DNA from 3 places in the Cytobacillus dafuensis genome. Region 1 is predicted to be linked to each of the others. Evidence: predicted binding sites of a transcription regulator. Region 1 holds the regulator's gene; each other region holds the start of a gene.
The links. The regulator LexA, encoded in region 1, represses DNA repair genes until DNA is damaged. The targets are predictions, from matches to a motif close to CGAACATATGTTCG.
Positions count from the first base shown of each region.

Region 1 (7,589 bases):
TTATTTGGTGACCCATATCCAATCACTGTTTTTACTTCAATAAGTGTTGGATGAGTCTCATCTTGTTTCGCCTCTTCAATTGCTTTGGAAATTTCATCTAAATTATTCCCATCTTCTACTCTTAAATATTGCCAGCCATAGGATTTAAATCTCTGTTCTACACTTTCTGAGAAGGACTTATTTAAATCACCGTCAAGAGAAATATCATTGGAATCATAAAGTACTATTAATCTTCCAAGCTTTAGATGGCCTGCAAGTGAAGCAGCTTCAGCTGAGACACCTTCCATTAAATCCCCATCACCGCAAATGCTGTATGTATAATGATCAATCATTTTAAATTGGTCTCTGTTATAAACAGCTGCTAAATGACGCTCTGCCATTGCCATACCAACTGACATTGCAATTCCCTGTCCAAGAGGACCTGTTGTTGCATCGACGCCTGGTGTATGACCAAACTCAGGATGTCCAGGGGTTTTACTTCCCCATTGTCTAAAATTTTTAATATCATCCATAGTTACGTCGTAACTAGACAGATGAAGGAGGCTATATAATAGCATAGAACCGTGTCCTGCAGATAGGACAAAACGATCACGATTAAACCAATTTGGATTTTTGGGATTGTGGTTCATAAAACGAGTCCAAAGGGTATAAGCCATTGGAGCAGCACCCATCGGCATACCGGGGTGTCCTGAATTAGCCTTTTCTATAGCATCAATAGATAATGTACGAATGGAGTTTATCGATAAAGCATCAATTTTATCAAACATATTTTTCATCCTCTCTGCATGTTTTATTACTCTTCTAATATTAATGTCAGGAACATTTTAATACAACATATTGGGTCAAATAATTAATAATCAGCTTGTCTTTATTTTGTCACAATATTAAAGGGATATGTAAAGAAGGAATACAATTTCCATGTATTCCTTCTTTTAATGCAATTGATCTTTATTTTGAATCTTTTTTAATTTATCTGGTGTTACATCATTCCCTTGTGGGTCGACGATTGTTACCCCTTTAAGAGTAGTTAACATAGATGAACGAAAGGTTTCTAGGTATTCTCTTCTAAGTAAGGATTGTTCCTTCGCTTCATCTTTTGTCAAACCAGTTTCTTTGGCCTTCTTTGCGAGTGCATTAATACGATTAAGTTTATCTTTTGGTAGCATATTTAAGCTCCTTTAAAATTTCATCGAATCCAATTGCCATGTTACTAAAAAAGAGCGCATTTGACAAGAAATGCCCTCTTACATCCTAAAAAATTTATTCAATGGCTGTTGAAATGGAATCAATATATTCTTGATATCGTCTATGCACGGTTGCCTTTGAAATTTTGTATCCAAAACCTCTTAATGTTGCTGTGATTTCTGAAAATGTTAATTCGTTTTTCCGTAATCGTACGATTTCTTCAATTGGAACTTCAATTCGTTCCCTTCCCGAATGGACACCCATATTTGATAAGTTATTTTCAGGTCTATATCCATTTTCAATAGCACGTTTCATACCACGTTTAATTTTAATATTATGCAGCTTTCGTTGGTATTCCTCTACAATACCAACTATATTTAATACCATAGAGTCAGATTCAGATAGCTGAAGCTCTCCATTGTGAGAAATACAATAAAGTAAAACCTCTTCTTTAAGAATACAATGAAGAATAGCGATTTTTGCATTACCTCTGCCTATCCTAGTTTCATCCTGTATTAAAACTACTTGAACTTCCTTTTGTTTAATAAGAGAAAGCAATTCTAGTATTCCATCTCTTTCTAGTTCATAACCACTTGCCTGTTCACGAATCACGTTAATAATTTCAAAATTATTTACCTTTGCAAGCTCGGTTAACTCTTCCTCCTGTCTAGAAAGTGATGTCTCCTGTGATTCTTTTGTTGTACTTACCCTGCAGTAGATAATTGCTTTCATAAATAATTCCTCACTATAAAAATTTATTAATTTTGAGAACTAGCTAATTCTGTTTGTTTTCTCACGCTATTATCCTGAACAACAGGAATAACAAGCTCATCACCTGGAAATATCCTTCCACTTGAAATCCCGTTATTCTGTTCGACCCAAACGACAAACTCTTTTACTGTAAGCGTGTGTTCATCAGAAAAATCCTCAGCAATTTGCCAAAGTGAGTCACCTTCATTGACGGTTATTTTAATATATTCACTTTTTCCTGGTCCACCAAGTTGAACAATCAAGATAAGAGCAGTAATAAAACTTAAAACGAATAGAATAATAGCATATGAATATAAGTTCCACAATTTTTTCATTGAAATTCACCTCTACGAGAATACATGTTCGATTTTTTCAATCATAAAACAGAACATATGTTTTTGTCAACAGAAATTCGAACTTATGTTTGTACTGTGTTGTTAGAGATGCTATAATTAGGTAAAGAAAATCATAAGAGGTGTAATTATGATGGCGAAATTATCAAAAAGACAACAGGATATATTATGTTTTATTAAAGATGAAGTTAGACAAAAAGGATATCCACCTTCTGTCCGTGAGATCGGAGAGGCAGTAGGACTTGCTTCAAGCTCGACAGTGCACGGTCATCTTGCAAGGCTCGAAAGCAAGGGATTAATTCGAAGAGATCCTACTAAACCACGTGCAATTGAAATTTTAGATTTAGATGTAACTTCACAAACACCAGATTATAAGATTGTAAATGTTCCAATCGTAGGGAAAGTAACTGCCGGTCAACCAATAACAGCCATTGAAAATGTCGAAGAATACTTCCCGCTTCCAGAAAGATTCGCTCCCGCAGATGAACAGGTTTTTATGTTAGAAATCATGGGGGAAAGTATGATCGAAGCAGGAATACTAGATGGTGATTATGTCATTGTCAAGCAACAAAGCACAGCAAACAATGGTGATATTATCGTTGCGATGACAGAAGATGATGAGGCAACTGTAAAAAGATTCTTTAAAGAGAAGGATTATATTAGACTACAACCTGAAAATTCTAGTATGGAACCTATCATTTTGCGTAATGTATCCATATTAGGTAAAGTAATTGGCGTTTATCGCAATATCCACTAAATGAATTAAACCGGGCAAAACTGCCCGGTCCTTTTTTGTTTAGCGAATAACCGATAATATAAACTCTATACTTTCTTATAATAAGACAGTTGGGAGGGCCGTTTCCCATGATAGGACTATCACCTAATTTTTATTAGTGAACCCTTTCTAATTACTCCGTTCATCCAATACTGCAGCTTGCTATTATCAAGCCAATACCCCAAATCAACTTTTTGCTTACATAAGTATTTCTATCTCTCCATAACTTTGATAAATAATATTTTCAAATTCACATAAACTATTGAGGATTATTTCTTGAATGAGAGGTGACTTTACTTGAAAAAAAATACTTTATTTGTCTTTGCCCTTTTCATTTTTTATTTTTCATTTTGTTTAACTACAGTAGCCCATACTCGTAGTCGTGAAGAATACGAAAAATTAGGACATGTTGTATGGGAAGTAGATACAAAAGAAAAGATCGTGGCTATAACGTTCGATGATGGACCTCATCCTGTCTTCACTCCTCAAATTCTTGACATATTAGCTAAATACAATGCAAAAGCTACATTTTTTGTAGCAGGTAATAAAGTAAAAAGATTTCCATCTGTTTTAGAAAGGATTGCAAAAGAAGGACACGAAATTGCTAATCACACTTATAATCATATTTTTAACAGAAATATTACATCTTCTACATTAAGTTCTGAATTAGAGCAAACTGATGAAATTATTCAGAGTATCATTGGTTATAAACCAACTCTTTATCGACCAGTAGGAGGTATGCACAATGATCTAATTATTAACACAGCTGTAAAAAACGGCAAACTTGTTATACTTTGGTCGTGGCATCTAGATGCAGAGGACTGGAAAAACCCTGCAGCTAGCCAAATATCCAGACATATCACTAAAGGAATCAGGCCTGGTAATATCGTTCTACTTCATGATTGGATTGGGACAGAATATTCTCGAACATCTCAAACTGTAAAAGGATTAGAAACTACTTTGAGATTTTTATACCAAAATGGATACGAATGTGTGACGGTGTCTGAATTGTTATTTCGTTCTGAAATAATAGATCAAGATTATTTTAATACCTTTCCTATAGAATAAAATAAAACTGAGGTTCGACTATTTCTCTCATTTTAAATGTACATGAACCTTCACTTGATTTTCTCCACGTTCTAAACACCTGACACATCTCATAAACTATAAAAAAATTATGAGGTGGCATTTGATAATGAACTTTCAAAACCTTTGTCAACAGTGCGCTCAGATACTTAACGGAAAAGCAAGTGTGAAGAATGGCATATGTTCAATTGAAATCACTCGTAATCTTCAAGTTACTATTCAAGGTCGCCCTAGTCGAGGTGAACTTCATGCTGGTATAACCTTTGAATCAATGGATTATGAAGGCAATGCACTTAATCTTGGAGAAGTTGTCCTTCTTGAAGAAGAGCTAACCCCTTTTGTTAATGTTCTTGTTAGAAATCGTTTAATCGTAAGTGCAATTCATAACCACTGGGTATTTACTAAACCAAATATTTTATATGTTCATTTTCAGTCTGTTGAGCCTCCATTAGCCTTTGCTCAAAAAGTTTCACAAGCTTTTATGGGTTTAAACAATTAAATAATATTTTTGCAAAAACCGGCAATTATGTCGGCTTTTTTTATTGCCTTTCTTTCCGATTATTCCTCAAAACAATATCCATTTTTTACGAACAAAAATCCTTAAAGATAAGTAAATTTCATCATTTGGCAGATACTATAATATTCCTAAAACCGTTAAACAACAAAAAACCCTCAATACCAATGGTATCAAGGGTTTAACTTATTAATACATCGTCATATACTGCTCGCGCTCCCAAGGATGCACTTGTGTGCGGAACATATCCCATTCAATTTCTTTTGCCTCAATAAAATGCTCGAAAATATGTCCGCCTAATGCTGAAACAATGACTTCATTTGATTTTAATTTATCTAGGGCTTCTGCTAGTGTTGAAGGAAGATCATCGATTCCTTCTGCAATACGCTCTTCTTTAGACATTACATAAATATTACGATCAACAGATGCAGGCGGAACAAGTTTGTTCTTTATTCCATCGAGGCCTGCTTTTAATAACACTGCCATCGCAAGGTAAGGATTTGCTGCCGGATCGACACTGCGAACCTCTACACGAGTGCTAATTCCTCTAGAAGAAGGAATTCGGATTAGTGGAGAACGGTTCTGAGCAGACCATGCAACATAACATGGTGCTTCATACCCTGGAACTAATCGTTTGTATGAGTTGACTGTCGGATTTGTAACTGCAGTGAATCCTGTTGAATGCTTCAGGATACCAGCAATAAATTGACGAGCATATTCACTTAATTGCAATTCGCCTTTTTCATCAAAAAATGAATTTTTTCCTTCTTTAAAAAGGGATACATTGCAGTGCATTCCTGAACCCGCTACTCCAAATAAAGGCTTCGGCATAAATGTAGCATGCAGGCCATGCTTGCGCGCAATTGTCTTTACAACTAATTTAAATGTTTGAATTTGATCACATGCTGTTAAAACATTTGCATATTTAAAATCAATTTCATGCTGACCAGGTGCGACTTCATGGTGAGAAGCTTCAATTTCAAATCCCATCTCTTCTAATTCAAGGACGATATCACGTCGGCAATTTTCGCCAAGGTCTGTTGGCGCTAAGTCGAAGTAGCCCCCATTATCATTAAGTTCAAGTGAAGGCTCACCATTTTGATCAAGCTTAAACAAGAAGAACTCTGGCTCAGGACCAAGGTTAAAATCTGTAAATCCTAACTCTTCCATTTCCTTTAAAACCCTTTTTAAATTATTTCGAGGATCTCCTTGGAATGGTGTACCGTCCGCATTATGGATATCACAAATTAAACGAGCAACCTTACCCTTCTCAGCTGTCCATGGAAAAACAACCCAAGTATCTAGATCAGGATATAAATACATATCCGATTCTTCAATTCGTACAAAACCTTCAATAGAGGAACCGTCAAACATCATCTTATTATCTAAGGCCTTCTCTAGTTGACTAATAGGAATTTCAACATTTTTAATTGTTCCTAAAATATCTGTGAATTGTAGACGAATGAATTTTACATTTTCTTCTTGAGAGATTCGTTTAATATCTTCTTTGGTGAATTTTGCCATAGATTAGTTCCTCCTTAGTTGTTAAAGAATACCATTAGTGAAAAAAGCGGTTCATATTCCCTGGATTGGATGTTGGTAGATTAAATCTTCCAGCCTGCACGATTTCCTTGCGTAATAGTCTTCTAACATCATCATTTGAAAGCTCTCGTTCTGTTTTCTCTGCTTTTAATATTGGATTTGTTTCTTGATTTTTCAAAGCAAAGAGATGTTTGATTCCAGCCATATTCACGCCTTGGTCAATTAAATCTTTCACTTCAAGAAGCGTATCAATATCATTCAGAGAAAACATCCTTCTATTTCCATCTGTTCTTGCTGGAGAAATCAATTGGTGCTCTTCATAGTACCGAATTTGGCGTGCAGTCAATTCGGTTAACTGCATGACAGGTCCAATTGGAAAAAGCGGCATGGAACGGCGTATATTGCTTCCAGTCACTCATTTCTCCTCCTTTTCTCATTTTCAAGAATAAATATAACTCAATGTAAGGTTAATTGTCAAGATGATGTTAGATTTCCTCACATGGAATTTTTCATAAAGAAAAGGACAGCAAAATAGCTGCCCTTAGTATTTTATTAATTAATATGAATTAATCCCTTTTCAATCAATCCATTCAATGCAATGCAAACAGCAATTTTCACATGTGAATACGTTAGTCCACCTTGAACATACGCTACATATGGTGGCCTTATTGGACCATCAGCTGATAGCTCAATACTCGCACCTTGGATAAAAGCACCAGCTGCCATAATGACATCATCTTCATAACCTGGCATTGGACTTGGATAAGGTGTTACATGTGAATTGATCGGGGCAGCATATTGGATCGCCTGACAAAATGCAATCATTTTCTCACGGTCATCAAATTGAACAGATTGAATCAAATCCGTTCTATTTGCATCCCATTTTGGAGACGAGTTCATTCCAAGCCGTTCTAATAATGCAGCAGTAAAAACAGCGCCTTTTAATGCTTGGCCAACAATGTGAGGTGCAAGGAAAAAGCCTTGATACATTTCCTGTAGGCTATATAATGTGGCACCTGCTTCTGCACCAATTCCAGGTGAAGTCATTCGATATGAACATGCTTCAACCCACTTCTCCTTGCCGACTATATATCCGCCTGTTTTAGCGAGGCCTCCTCCTGGATTCTTAATTAGTGAACCAGCCATTAAATCTGCCCCCACATGACATGGCTCCCTATCTTCGACAAACTCACCATAGCAATTATCCACAAAGACCACAACATTTGGATTGATTTCTTTTACAAATTTTATCATTTCTTCAATTTGCAAAATCGTAAAAGATGGTCTTGTTGCATAACCTTTTGAGCGTTGAATTCCAATCATTTTTGTATGTGGATTCATCGCATTTGCTATCTGTTGATAATCAACATTTCCATCATCCCTT
Region 1 covers NZ_CP042593.1:2,196,834-2,204,422, reverse strand. The annotation lists gene tkt (transketolase) at 1-767, opposite strand, end outside; gene FSZ17_RS10420 (DUF896 domain-containing protein) at 933-1,166, opposite strand; gene FSZ17_RS10415 (YneB family resolvase-like protein) at 1,261-1,917, opposite strand; gene yneA (cell division suppressor protein YneA) at 1,944-2,270, opposite strand; gene lexA (transcriptional repressor LexA) at 2,422-3,045, shown strand; gene FSZ17_RS10400 (polysaccharide deacetylase family protein) at 3,397-4,131, shown strand; gene FSZ17_RS10395 (DUF1259 domain-containing protein) at 4,259-4,648, shown strand; gene glnA (type I glutamate--ammonia ligase) at 4,853-6,187, opposite strand; gene FSZ17_RS10385 (MerR family transcriptional regulator) at 6,222-6,620, opposite strand; gene FSZ17_RS10380 (methionine gamma-lyase family protein) at 6,758-7,589, opposite strand, start outside.

Region 2 (7,589 bases), 1.0 Mb from region 1:
CAGGATTGCTTCACGATGTATCACATACAGCATTTTCTCACGTTATTGATTTCGTATTTGACAATATTGAGGAGAATTACCACGAAAAAATTTATCATCAAATCGTTACTGAGTCTGAAATTCCTCATATCCTTAAGAAATACGGCTATGACTATAAAGAAATATTATTAGACGACTCCAAGTGGACATTACTTGAACAACCAGCACCTGAGTTATGTGCCGATCGAGTAGACTACACTCTCCGAGATATGTATCATTATGGAAACATCACATTGGAAGAGATTCATCATTTTTTCGAGAATTTAATAATAATAGATGGGAAAATGTATCTGAAGAATATCGAAACGGCTGAATGGTTTGTAAAAACTTATTATAAAGAAGTTATTGATTACTTCATGGATCCTTTGAATATATATGGCTATGATTTTTTAGCAAAAACTTTAAAATTAGCATTAGATAAAAATATTATTAACCTTAATACCTTGCTTGGAACAGATAAAGAAGTAATGCTCTTATTACGTTCATCTGATGACAAGGATATACAAAGTCTTATAAAACGAATTCATCGTAGAGTACAAGTAAAAGAAGATAAAAACGAATATGATTTACACCGTAAAAATAAAATGCGACTCATTGACCCTTCTGTCCTTTATGAAAATAAATTAATTAGAGCTTCAAAATTATCAGCATATGTTAAGAGTATCGGTGAAGAAGCTAAGAAAAAATCCAAAAACGGTATGTATGTAAAAATAATCTCTAACTAAATAATCATTTTTCTTTGTGAACTTTTGACAGAAAAGAAAAGTAATTACCAACGAAACTTCTAATTTGAAGTCTCAATTTAATAAATATAGCTATTCGAATTAAAAACTGAACAAAAGAACAGTATAGCCTTTCTATTGCTCAGTTTTTATAACGATTATAAGGTTACTGCATGGAAAACCGTACATCCGCTATAGCAGAAATGTGAATCCGGTGTATCTCCTCAAATCGATCTACAATATGCAGCTTTTGATTAATATCATCCCAAAAATGAATATTTCCAATAATAATCTCGTAATTTTGATGCCTATAGTGAGTAATTGTAACGCTTTTTCCAAATTCCATTGCCTCGGAAATAATGTCATTCATCCTCTCAAGCTTTTGTTCATCGATTTCCCGCCTTTGGTCGTACGTATCTTCCTTCGCCCAATCTCTTAATAGCTTTACATGTTCTGGGAGCATCATGGATGTCCATTTTATTCTGCCCCTGTCTCGAATCATGATCCAACCCCCTTATTTAACTTTAACAAAGTGACAGCCTACATTTTATGACCGCCGACAAGCGTTGCTCTATGTCTGGCCGTTCCCGCAGCTGTATAGGAGACTGCTCTTAGAAGTGCTTCCGCTCCAAACTTCGATCGGATATGGTCAACAGTATAGCCAAGCTCTCTCTTCTTCCAACCATTTTGATCAAAAAGATTGAGCTGCATTTCATTGTCATCAACAAGATTGCCAATGGAAAGAGAAATTTGCCGCACTGTTTTTCCTTCATAAAATTTATGAAAAAGCTGTACACACACACGATAAATATCCATTGTAATGTTTGTTGGCTCATCAAGCGTTTTCGAACGATAAAAGCCGCCGCCTAATTCATCTTGGCTGTAACCCACACCGAAACTGATCGTCCTTCCAGCTTTCCGATGTTTACGCGTCCTTCTTGCCACTTCCTCACACATCTCTAGGATGACATACTTAATTTCATGCTCTTCCTTATAATCCCTGAGCAAGATCTGACTTTTCCCAAAACTGATTTGCCCTTCCATTATCGGTGCACCGATTTCAGAAAGATCAATCCCCCATGCATGATGGTAAAGCTGATTTCCCATGATGCCGAATTTCTTCTCAAGCTGCTTCAAATCATAATGAGCAAGTTGTCCAACAGTAAAGATCCCCATTCCATTCAGCGTTTTTTCCACACGGCGCCCAATTCCCCACATTTCCCTTAAAGGAGAAACAGGCCATAATTTTGTTTGGACATCGTCGTATGTCCATTCGGCAATCCCCGATCTTTTCGCATCCAAATCAAGACAAAGCTTCGAAAGCAGCATATTAGGCCCGATTCCAATGGCGCATGGCAGCTGAAATTCCCGATCTAAATCATCCCTGATCTTACAGGCAATTGTGAAAGCATCCCCCCAAAGATGCAGAGCCCCATCCACCTTAATAAAACTCTCGTCTACACTGTACGTATGAATCGCTTCCTTTGGAACATAACGATTAAAAACACGGGTAATTTCCGTCGAAACCCTTAAATAGGTTGCCATTTTCGGCTCAGCTACAATAATCCGCGGGTCGTCTGGAATTTCATACAAACGGTTTCCTGTCTTTATACCGAATTCTTTTTTCATCCTTGGTGACGCTGCCAGAACAACACTTCCCTTCCGCTCTTGATTTCCAGCAACAACGAGATAGCATTCAAGAGGATCGAGCCCGCGCATAATAGCGGAACAGCTTGCATAGAAGCTCTTAATATCCACACACAAAATCTGTTTCTTTGGCATCGTGCTGTAATCAATCATGGCTCTTCCTCCTTGAAAAGCAGACAATCTTGTTGGGCGAAACTCCTCAAAAATAAGAACATTTGTTCTAATTTTAGTATACACATTATAATAAACGAATATACGTTCTCTTTCAATGGGAATTTCACGACTTATTTCTTATAAAAGGGAATTTTTCCAGTATGTCTATCGACCTAAAAACCGTATAATCGACATGAGGAGGAATTTTTAAATGGATAGGAAGTTCATATTTAAAATGATCCAAAGCTGCCTAAAACAATACAATGAGTCTGTATCGTTTGGCAGCGTGGAATTTGAGGAAATGTATCAAAAAATTAATTTAATGAAAGAAAGCGAAAAGGAAAGTGACTTACATGACATTGTCAATGATGTCGTATATGGCTATATAACAGATTCACCGTATTTTTAGAAATTAATGCTTATTTTTGATTAAAAGCCCTTCTGCCAAGACGCTCAAACAAGCGCGGAAAAAGAGCATACACAATACTGCCTGCATTCATCCAGCGCGGCAAATTAATTTCGCGAGTAGGCGTCAGCATTGCATCCACCACTTTTTTGGCCACATATTCTGGCTTTAACATAAATTTCTTTACATTTTTAACGTATGTTCCTTTTTCATCGGCAATCGTAAAAAAATTCGTTTCAATCGGACCTGGATTAATGGCAGTCACAAAAATATGATGCTTGGAAAGCTCCATCCGAAGACTGTTCGTGTAACCGAGGACAGCATGCTTCGTTGCGGAATAAACACTTGATTTCGGTGTAGCAATCTTACCAGCCTGAGAGGCAATATTAATGATGTGGCCGCTTCCCTGCTGTTGCATTTTAGGCAAAACCATACTCGTACAAGCCATTAAGCCAACAACATTAACAGCAAACATTCCTTTAATATCGTCAATTTTTGCCTCATACGCTTCACGAAAAATACCGTACCCCGCATTGTTAACAAGAACATCAACTGAACTTAGCTGCTCCAAAACTTTTGAAAAGACAGCCTCCACCTCGTCCGTGTTTGAAACATCAAGTTTATGTACATCTACATTCACTTGAAAACGCCTTTCTAAATCAGCTTTCAGTGTACCTAGCTTCTCATCGTTTCGGGCGAGCAAAACAAGATTTGCTCCTCTCTCCGCACAAAGGGCCGCCATGGACGCACCGATTCCACCTGAAGCTCCTGTAATAATAATATTTTTATTTTTCAAACGCTCTGACATTGTGTCACCTCATTAACTACAATTGGGAAGCACTCCTCTCTTTCCAAAAAGCTAAGCAGAAAAAAGATAAGCTTTCCCCTCTTTATTTATACTAATTGCTCCCAATGCATGCAAATAATCAAGCTGTGCGATTGTTTCAGAAATTGTTAAGGAAAATTCTTTTTTATATACTGTTGGAAAAAGACGCTGACAAATTTCAAAAACAGTAAGGGACTCTTCTTCCAGCCATTTTTTCACATGCAAGGCGCGCTCATGCTGGCGGACAAGTCTTTTTTCGATAAGTTCATGAACATGATAAATATTATCGCCATGTCCAGAATAACAGAGCTGTATTGGTAGCTGCAGCAGTTTTTTCAAAGACTCATTATATTGCACTTGCGGTTTTGGACGCTTTGTTTTGCCGGGCAAAGGAGGTTCCATTAAAGGATTCGGAGAGATATGAGCAAGTAAATGATCTCCCCCAATAAAAACGCCGTCCTTTTCCCGGAATAAACCGATATGACTCTGAGCATGCCCAGGTGTTTCAATGACCGTCCAGCTGTCAAGACCTGGCGGGATGTCCCCTTCCTTCAATTCACCTGAAAGAGAACGGCTGCAGGAAAAAGACAGCGGCTTTTTCATCAAGTCAATAAACGATAAATATTGCTCCGGAATCCCACACCTAGGAAAAAGATCATAGTAAAATTCATCATGTGCTTTTAAAAACGCATCCGTACGATGTAACCATCTTTGATTATTTCGATGTCCATATACATCCAAAGTCTGCGGAAAAAAATCTAAAAGACCAGCATGATCAGGATGGTGGTGAGTAAGGACAACCTGCTCAATATCCTCAGGCGATAAATGTAAATCTTTCAATTGTGCATTCAAAGCCTCCCAAGCCTCTTCCGTTTTTGGCCCAACATCGACAAGCGTCAGCCTTTCCCCTTTCACAACATAGACATTTACATCACCGACAGAAAAAGGTGTCGGAATGACTAATTTAGCAAGGCCATCTTTCCATTCTGCCATTTTTTCAACCCCTCAAAATTACTATATTTAGATAGAATCAAATTTACATACTTCAAAGCATTTCAGTTTCTCAGATGCCATTTCCAACATAATTCTTCACAATAATTTTTATACTTTTTGACCTTTTAAACATAAGTTTAACCTTATTTTTACTTGTTGTCATTATTTTCACATAATTCAATATACACTAAGTGGAGAGAAAAAATTTCGTTCTGCGTTTGGAAAGATGATAAATAAAAATCTCTTTCAGGTAAATGTGTTTTTATATTTTTCAACTAACACTCGAGGAGGCTATGTAATTTATTCCTTTATTACTGAATAGAAATGACTAATAGCTCTTTTTTTAAAAATAGCCCCATTGACACACAGTCAAATGGGCGGAGTCTGGTACAAGATGACTATTTATAACAGGATTTCGGCAATCGGTAGGCAGCCGAATTTTTGTTAAATTGGTGGGGGAAAAGAATGAGATCTGTAAAGAATAAAACATGGCTTCACGCAACAGGAATAATTATTCTATTTATTTTAATAGGTACGAGTATTTATGGATATTCATTTTATAAATCTTTGACAAAATCGATTGAAACAATGCATCAGCCTATTGATCGGGAGAAATCAGTTAAAAGGCAAGAAGAAATAACACTGACCAAAAAAGATCCATTCTCTGTATTAGTGCTTGGTGTTGATGAACGCGAGGGAGATCGTGGACGTTCAGATACAATTATTGTATTGACAGTTAACCCTAATCTAAACTCTGTCAAGATTCTTAGCATCCCTCGAGATACAAGAACAGAGATAATAGGTCATAGTACAGTGGACAAAATCAATCATGCCTATGCATTTGGTGGAGTAGAAATGTCAATAGCAACAGTGGAGAGCTTTTTAGATATCCCTATTGATTATTTCATACAAATTAATATGGAGGGTTTTACAGAAATTATTAATTCTGTGGGCGGCGTAACTGTTAATAATGACTTAGAATTCACCAATGTAGATCAGCATTTTCCAAAAGGAGAAATAACGTTAAATGGGGAGCAAGCTTTATCGTTTTCGAGAATGAGATATGAAGATCCACGAGGAGATTTTGGCCGCCAGCTTAGACAGCGTCAAATCATTCAAGCCGTACTTAAGAAAGGAGCAAGCATCTCCTCATTAGCAAACTATAAAGAGATATTTCAAGCATTAGGAAATAATATAAAAACAAACCTAAAGTTTGAAGAGATGATAGACATTCAAAAAAATTATCGGACTGCAGTCAAAACCGTTGAACAATCCTCCATTAACGGAAGCGGGACAAAAATCGACAGCATTTACTATTTTATCGTCCCTGATGAGGAAAAAGAACGTGTTCAAGCTGAAATGAAAGAGCATTTAAAATAAAAAAAGCAAAAACGAGAAAATACCCGAAGAATGATCTCAAAACAAAAAGTGTAAATAAAACAGTGACCAAAACCTATAAAGGTTTTACACTGGGCATAATCAAGTCTTTTAAACTCCTAGCAAATTTTCTGAATTAACTCAGGCGAATTATTTTTCGGCGAATTCACGAGCGTAGATACCTCATACGTCTCCATCAAGTCCTGATCAAGAGGCTTAAGCAATCCATCAAGATAAGATGGGGCTGTAATTGAACGATCTAACCATATTTTTTCATCTTCTGGTTGTAAAATAACAGGCATGCGATCGTGTATATCTTTTACAAGCTCATTTGGCGTTGTGGTGATAACAGTACAGGAATAAACAGATTTCCCCTGTGGAGATTTCCAGTGCTCCCATAAACCTGCCATTGCGAAAAGTTCAGATGTTCTCAGTTTTATACGCATCGGGGTTTTCGTCTTATCTTCATGACGCTTCCATTCATAAAAACTGTCCGCAATTATTAAACAGCGTCTTTTCATATAAGCATTACGGAAACTAGGCTTCTCCTTTAAGGATTCAGCTCTTGCATTAATCATTTTATAACCGATTTTCTCATCATTAGCCCATGAAGGAATTAATCCCCATCTTAAGAAGCCTAAGCGATTTTTGCTGCCATCATTAACGACTGCTAATACAGATTGTGAGGGAGCGACATTATAATTCGGGGCAAATAAATCTTGTTCGATAAATTGTTCAATATCAAATCGATCAATAATTTGTTCAAATGAAGCTGTTAAAGTAAAACGGCCACACATCTTAATCACCTCAAGGCTTTGTTTTGTTCATTTTACCAATAATAAGAGGCTGTCACCACTTCAAGAATATTTCCGATTTCCTTATTAGCAAAAAGAAAAAGCTATCGCAAAGCGATAGCTTTTTTAAATCAATAAATATGTCCAAAATTTTTATATTACCTAAAACAAATTATTAGTTAGCTTTTCTCCAGATCATGTGAGCCCACTCAGGATGGTCAATGAACGGATTGCGATTGTGCTGCCATTTTTCATAAATAATATTGTTGCGGTTCCGTTCAAAATCGTCCACTGGATCTTGATTATGCCATTCTAGCAAGACAGACAGCTTGCCGTGATATGGGCTTGTTCCATTTCCTACTTTATCATTCAATTCCAAATCGATTTCACCATTCGTTCCTTCATACCGAACAGCCATATAGAAGAGCATTCTGGCAACATCTCCCTTAACTCTATCAGGAGGTTCCCATGAGTTTGATGTTTTGAAACAGCCATTACAGCCACTGACTGGGCTGCCACCATTATCAAAATCTAGATTTCCTCTAGAACTATTAATCTGTACATCGGAAGGACGGAGATGATGAATGTCCGTACCTGGACCAATATTTGTCCCGAATCCGCCATGGGATTGT
Region 2 covers NZ_CP042593.1:3,234,100-3,241,688, forward strand. The annotation lists gene FSZ17_RS15450 (HD domain-containing protein) at 1-764, shown strand, start outside; gene FSZ17_RS15455 (YolD-like family protein) at 928-1,263, opposite strand; gene FSZ17_RS15460 (Y-family DNA polymerase) at 1,302-2,561, opposite strand; gene FSZ17_RS15465 (YqzH family protein) at 2,773-2,970, shown strand; gene FSZ17_RS15470 (SDR family NAD(P)-dependent oxidoreductase) at 2,981-3,775, opposite strand; gene FSZ17_RS15475 (MBL fold metallo-hydrolase) at 3,827-4,786, opposite strand; gene tagU (polyisoprenyl-teichoic acid--peptidoglycan teichoic acid transferase TagU) at 5,252-6,166, shown strand; gene FSZ17_RS15485 (SOS response-associated peptidase) at 6,283-6,960, opposite strand; gene FSZ17_RS15490 (endonuclease) at 7,133-7,589, opposite strand, start outside.
Region 2: FSZ17_RS15460 (Y-family DNA polymerase) is a predicted target of LexA. The motif match lies at 2,657-2,670, and genes of this name have one in related genera.

Region 3 (7,589 bases), 1.4 Mb from region 1:
GGGAACGATTAATATAGCTCGTCATTATAATATTGAATATTTACATGGGAACATCGCGACAGGAAGAATTGCTAATATCAATTTTCTTACTGACGAAACAAATCCGACCCCAATTTCGGTATTGGCGAAAGGAAAATGGGTTAAGAGGGATGGAAAGCCAATAGAAGAGGACATTAAGCCCTTGTCTTGGAAGGATGAAGGCTTCGAACCTTTACAAATTAACTGGGAACTTGATCAAGATGACTTACAATACTCCATGCCGTTTGGAATCAAAATGGAGAATACAGTAATTATGAAGCCTTATTCGATTTCGATTGATGTATCCGTTGATCAATTATCCACTTCTCATGATGAATGTTTTTTTATGCTTGTAGATCGACATGGGAAATGGAGAATTAATACTTTGCTAAAAGGCTTCGCAACTGATTTAGATGGATTTGCTAGTTCTTTTTCAAATACTGGTGATTTCATTTTAATCGGAAAAAACAAGGGTGATATGATTAATGCTTTTCATCGTATGAAAGAAATAGGCGGGGGAATAACAGTTTCTGAAAATGGCAGCATCGTTCAGGAAATTCCGCTAAATATTCTAGGTGTCATGTCAGATGAAAAGGTAGAAAGTATCATTAAAAAGGAAAATGAACTTCGTCATTATTTAAGAGAAAAAGGCTATAAGCATGCAGATCCTATTTATTCACTTCTGTTCTTCTCGTCTACCCATTTGCCGTATATTCGGGTTACACAGCAAGGAATATATGATGTGATGAATAAAACAGTACTCTTTCCAACGATAATGCGTTAAAATATAAAAGGAAAACCAATAAAGTACATCCATGAACTAGCGAAAGATTTATGATAATCCTAAACTTAATTATACTGGGGTGTCTTTATGTCTAAAAAATGGATGGCTGCTCTCATAGTAACAATGCTATTAGCAGCAGGATGCAGTAAAAATGATCAATCGAACGTCGATAAAGAAGATACTCAAGATCAGACTGCGGAAGAGGGCATGAAAGAGGTTTCAGAAGAGAAGGAGTTACCTTTTCATTTTCCACTAACAGGACTTGGAACAGAGGAACAAGCGAGTGGCCGTTCAGTTGCTGTCATGATTAATAACCATCCAAAAGCCCGTCCACAATCGGGACTGAATCAAGCTGACATTGTCTATGAATTACTAGCAGAAGGTGATGTTACTCGTTTTCTTGCTATTTTTCAAAGTGAAGAGCCAAAGAAAATTGGGCCAGTAAGAAGTGCAAGGGATTATTATATGGAGCTGGCGAAAGGTTTTGATAGTCTTTATATTGCCCATGGGTATAGTCCTGATGCGAAGGCGCTGATCGATAAAGGCTATATTGATAACTTAAATGGTATGAACTATGATGGAACTCTATTTAAACGGGCCAGCGACCGTAAAGCTCCACATAATTCTTATATTTCTTTTGAAAATGTGCTCAAGGGAGCGGAGCAAAGAAAATATGAGATGGACAAGCCTCCTTCGTCCCTTACTTTTTTGAATAAGAAAGAAGTAGAGGAAATAAATGGTGAAGAAGCAAAATCAGTGATGGTCACCTATTTTAACAATAGTATATTTAATTCTATTTATGAATACGATGAAGCTTTAGAAAAGTATAAGAGGTATTCGAATGGTGAATTAACAGCAGATCATGAATCTGGTGAACCATTGCTGCTGGATAATATTTTCATTGTTGAAGCGGAGCATAGAGTGATTGATAACGTAGGCCGCAGATCCATTAACCTAACCTCTGGAGGCAAGGGTTATCTGATACAGAAGGGGAAATGGAATGAAGTAGAGTGGGAGAATATAGACGGAAAAATTCTGCCAGTATTAAAGGGGAATAAGGTTGGACTTGTACCGGGGAGAACTTGGATAAATATTATTCCATCCACCCCAGGATTAGAGCAAAGCATTTCATTCGATGTAAAAGAATAGAATATACAATTAAAGGAGCATGAATATATGCAAATTGATAAATTAAGAGGTAAAGAACTCGATCAGTTGTTTAAATCTGTTTTGTCTTTAAAAGATTTAGAAGAGTGCTATCGTTTTTTTGATGATCTTTGTACAGTTAATGAAATTCAATCACTTGCACAGAGGCTTGAGGTTGCTCGTATGCTTCGAGAAGGTAAAACCTATCATAAAATTGAAACAGAAACAGGTGCAAGTACTGCTACAATTTCTCGTGTAAAGCGCTGCCTTAATTATGGAAACGATGCTTATGAAATGGCATTAGAACGAATTAAAGAAGACGAAGCAAAATAAAAGATCAACCTAATTGAAATTATCAAGCTGCAGGTAAAGATTGCCTGCGGCTTTTTTCGCTAATAAGAAAATTTCAGTTAATTAACGTTCTAAAGTAAAGTGCATGTTCAATTAAATATCTGCTTAAAAGATCGCATAAGAAAAACTAAGGCGTTCGCCAAAAAGGACATGGCGAACGCCAAGTTTTTCTAATATGCAAATGGTGAACTCAGACAATAAAATAGAATAGTGGACAATAACTTATTTTTATAAAAAAAAGTGAGAGAAGGTACGGATTTTTTTTCTAATTAAGAGACTCTTCGCATTACTTTTTGATTCATTTCACAAGTGTTATAATGATGAAATGGAATGATAGAATGGGGGAAGTATGGATGTACGATGTTCACGAGTGGCGCCATGTGTTTAAGCTCGATCCAGATAAATATATTTCGGATGATGATTTAGAAAAAGTTTGTGAGTCGGGAACGGACGCGATTATCGTCGGTGGAACAGATGGGGTTACATTGGATAAAGTGCTTGATTTAATGATGCGTATCCGCCGATATACAGTTCCATGTGTCTTAGAGGTGTCATCTATTGAATCGATCACACCTGGCTTTGATCTATATTTTATTCCGACGGTTTTAAATAGCAGTGAGACAAAATGGCTGACAGGACTTCATCATGAGGCAGTGAAAGAATACGGAGAAATTATGAACTGGGAAGAAATTCTTGTTCAAGGCTATTGTATTCTTAATGAAGACTGTAAAGCAGCTAAGCTAACGAATGCAAATGCAAATTTAACTTATGACGATGTAAAGGCATACGCTATGATGGCAGAAAAAATGTTTCATCTCCCTATTTTTTATTTAGAATATAGCGGGAATTATGGAGATCCCCAAATGGTATCAGAAGTAAGTAAAACGTTAGAGGATACAACATTATTCTATGGCGGGGGAATTGAAACAGCTGAACAGGCGAAAGAAATGGCAGCCTATGCGGACGTAATTGTTGTTGGAAATATTATTTATGATAATCTAGAAGCTGCTCTCGAGACGATTTTATAACGGTGTCAGGCACCGTTCGTGGACAAATCACCATTTTGTACGTGTGGAATGTACATGTTGATTTGGCTAGTTTCACAATCAATGAAAATATAATATAATTAAAATAGAACGTATGTTTGTATGGTGGTGAAGGATAGAAATGAATTTTTTAACAGATAAGCTATTAAACGGATTAAATCCAGAACAGCAAAAAGCCGTAAAGGCAACAGACGGCCCACTTTTACTTATGGCCGGGGCTGGAAGTGGAAAAACAAGAGTATTAACCCATCGTATTGCTTATTTGATGGTGGAAAAGAGAGTCAATCCTTATAATATTTTGGCTATTACCTTTACGAATAAAGCTGCACGGGAGATGCGTGAAAGAATCCAAAAGATGATGGGCGGCGTTGCAGAGGAGATTTGGATATCAACCTTTCACTCGATGTGTGTACGGATTTTAAGAAGAGATATCGACAGGATCGGCTTTAACCGCAATTTTACGATTCTAGATACAACGGATCAGCAATCCGTAATTAAAGGGATCTTGAAGGATAAAAATCTAGACCCGAAAAAATACGATCCTCGTGCATTGCTTGGATCAATTAGCTCTGCCAAAAATGAACTAACAACACCCGAGGAATATGCAAAGACATCAGGTGACTATTATCAGCAGGTTGTAAGTGATGTCTATACAGAATATCAAAAAAGGCTAAGAAGAAACCAAGCTTTGGATTTCGATGACCTCATTATGATAACCATTCAGCTATTCCAGCGTGTTCCGGAAGTGCTTGAGTACTACCAGAGAAAATTTCAGTATATCCATGTTGATGAATATCAAGATACGAACAGAGCGCAGTATATGCTAGTAAAGCTTTTAGCAGCTCGATTCAGAAACCTTTGTGTCGTCGGGGACTCGGATCAGTCCATTTATCGTTGGCGCGGAGCGGATATTGCGAATATCCTTTCATTTGAAAAAGATTATCCAAATGCTGAAGTCATTTTGCTCGAACAGAATTACCGTTCCACGAAAAGAATCCTTCTTGCTGCCAATGAGGTTATTTCAAGAAATATGAACAGAAAGCCGAAAAATCTTTGGACTGAAAATGATGAAGGGAATAAGATTTTTTACTACCGTGCGGACAGCGAGCAAGGTGAAGCTCAATTTGTTGTAGGAAAAATTAAAGAACTCACAAAAGATGGAAAGCGCAATTTATCTGACATTGCCATTTTATATCGGACGAACGCTCAGTCCCGTGTGATGGAGGAAGTGCTTCTGAAATCGAATATTGAGTACTCGATTGTCGGCGGCATTAAGTTCTATGACCGTAAAGAAATTAAAGATATTCTAGCCTATCTTCGCCTGATTGCGAATCCAGATGACGATATAAGTCTGCAAAGAATTATTAATGTACCGAAGCGTGGAATCGGTTCAGGGTCGATTGATAAAATGGCTAACTTCGCAATGCTTCATGATATGACTATGTTCCAAGCCTTGGATTCAATTGAATTGATTGGCTTGAGTCCTAAAATTACAAAGGCAGCAGCTGACTTTAGGGATTTAATCAAAAATTATACGCAAATGCAGGAATACCTTTCTGTTACTGAATTAGTAGAGGAATTGCTAGACAAATCTGGTTATCGTGAAATGCTTATTGCAGAGAAATCGCTTGAAGCGCAAAGTCGTCTCGAGAACTTAGAAGAATTCCTTTCTGTTACGAAAAACTTTGAAGAAGCAAGCGAGGATAAAAGCCTTGTTGCTTTTCTAACGGATTTAGCCCTTGTAGCAGATATTGATAAGCTCGATGAAGACGGAGAAAAGGCGGATGCCATTGTCTTAATGACACTCCATTCAGCAAAAGGACTAGAATTTCCTACCGTTTTCTTAATCGGATTAGAGGAAGGGGTGTTCCCTCACAGCCGATCCTTAATGGAAGAAGCGGAAATGGAAGAGGAACGCAGGCTTGCTTATGTGGGGATTACGAGAGCGGAGGAAGAACTCTTTATTTCCAATGCACAAATGCGGACATTATTCGGCCGCACGTCTATGAATGCGCCATCGCGTTTTATTAAAGAAATTCCGGAAGATCTATTAGATGGCCTAAAGCCGGTACAAAAATCTGGCTCTCCTTTTGGAAATTCAGCATTCGGCGCTTCATCTTCAAGGCCGCTGCAAAGAAAACCAGTAATTCGACCAGCTATGAACACTACGGGTGGAGATGAACTTGGTTGGAAGGTTGGAGACAAGGCGGTACATGGCAAATGGGGAACGGGTACGGTTGTGAGTGTAAAAGGAGAAGGGGAAGGAATCGAACTGGATATTGCTTTTCCAAAGCCGGTTGGCATTAAACGATTGCTTGCTAAGTTTGCTCCAATAACAAAAGGATAATAATGGGGGGTTGAATAAATGGACTTTCAAATGGCAGAAAAGAAAGTAAAGGAATTGCAAAATCTCCTAAACCAATATAATTATGAATACCATGTTCTTGATCAGCCGTCAGTATCGGATGCAGAATATGACCAGCTAATGAGAGAACTATCGGAATTAGAAAAGCGATATCCTGAGCTGAAAACTTTTGAATCACCAACACAGCGTGTAGGTGGAGAAGTTCTGGATATGTTCGAAAAAGTCCAGCACCAGTCTCAAATGCTTAGTTTGAGCAATGCCTTTAACGAACAGGACTTAATGGATTTTGACCGCCGTATTAGGCAACTTGTTGGGGATGACTTTTCCTATGTTTGTGAACTGAAAATAGATGGTTTGGCTATTTCGCTTCGCTATGAGCAAGGTCTATTTGTTCTAGGCGCAACAAGAGGTGATGGTTCGACAGGAGAGAATATTACAGCTAATTTAAGAACTATTCGTTCAATCCCTCTTCGATTGAAGCAGGAAGTGACACTTGAAGTTCGTGGAGAAGCCTTTATGCCAAGACGATCATTTGAGGCAATGAATAAGCAGAGAATGGAGAAGGGTGAAGAAGTTTTTGCCAATCCAAGAAATGCAGCTGCTGGATCCTTAAGGCAGTTAGATCCTCGCATTGCTGCCTCTCGGAATCTTGATATTTTCTTATATAACATAACAAATACAGGCGAAACGGAAATAGAATCGCATAGTGAAGCACTAGACTTTTTGGACACACTTGGATTTAAGACAAATAAGGAACGAAGAAAGTGTGAAAACATTCAAGAAGTCATCGAATATGTTCAAAAGTGGACCAATGAGCGTCCCAATTTACCCTATGATATTGATGGGATTGTAATAAAGGTTGACTCACTTGATCAGCAGCAAGAGCTTGGAGCAACAGCGAAAAGTCCTCGTTGGGCGATTGCTTATAAATTTCCTGCTGAAGAAGTCATTACGACTTTAAAGGGGATAGAGTTAAGCATAGGGAGAACTGGAGTTGTTACGCCAACAGCCATTCTAGATCCTGTCCGTGTTGCTGGAACAACCGTTCAGCGCGCTTCCCTTCATAATGAAGATCTCATTCGGGAAAAGGATATAAAAATCGGGGATCAGGTTGTGGTGAAAAAAGCAGGGGATATCATTCCAGAAGTTGTGAATGTACTTGCAGACCGAAGAACGGGTGAAGAAGTCGAATTTCATATGCCAACACACTGCCCTGAATGTGAAAGTGATCTTGTTCGACTTGACGGGGAGGTGGCATTACGCTGTTTAAATCCCAAATGTCCAGCCCAAATCCGTGAAGGCCTCATTCACTTCGTTTCTCGGAATGCCATGAATATTGACGGTTTAGGCGAAAAGGTCGTTGGTCAATTATTTTCTGAAAATCTTATTCAGGATGTAGCTGACTTATATAAGCTCACTTACGAGCAATTAATTAAATTAGAACGCATGGGAGAAAAATCGGTTAACAATTTACTAGAGGCGATTGAGGCTTCGAAGCAAAACTCCCTTGAAAAGCTATTATTTGGGCTTGGTATCCGACATGTTGGAGAAAAAGCAGCAAAAACATTAGCGCAAACTTTCGATACCTTAGAGAATCTTCATACTGCTACTCATGAACAATTGACAGCTATTAATGAAATTGGCGAGAAAATGGCCGATTCAATCGTCACTTTTTTTGAAATGGAAGAAGTGAAAGAGCTGATTCATGAGTTGAAAGCAGCAGGAGTAAATATGGTTTACAAGGGGCCTAAGCCTGTTTCGGCTGAAAACGCTGAATCGATTTTTGCCGGAAAAACGATTGTATTAACGGGAAAGCTAGAAAAACTGACTAGAAATGATGCGAAAGAAAGAATCGAGGCTTTAGGTGGAAAAATAGCGG
Region 3 covers NZ_CP042593.1:750,499-758,087, forward strand. The annotation lists gene FSZ17_RS03785 (adenine deaminase C-terminal domain-containing protein) at 1-802, shown strand, start outside; gene FSZ17_RS03790 (DUF3048 domain-containing protein) at 890-1,951, shown strand; gene FSZ17_RS03795 (YerC/YecD family TrpR-related protein) at 1,979-2,281, shown strand; gene pcrB (heptaprenylglyceryl phosphate synthase) at 2,653-3,327, shown strand; gene pcrA (DNA helicase PcrA) at 3,467-5,692, shown strand; gene ligA (NAD-dependent DNA ligase LigA) at 5,711-7,589, shown strand, end outside.
Region 3: pcrA (DNA helicase PcrA) is a predicted target of LexA. The motif match lies at 3,433-3,446, and genes of this name have one in related genera.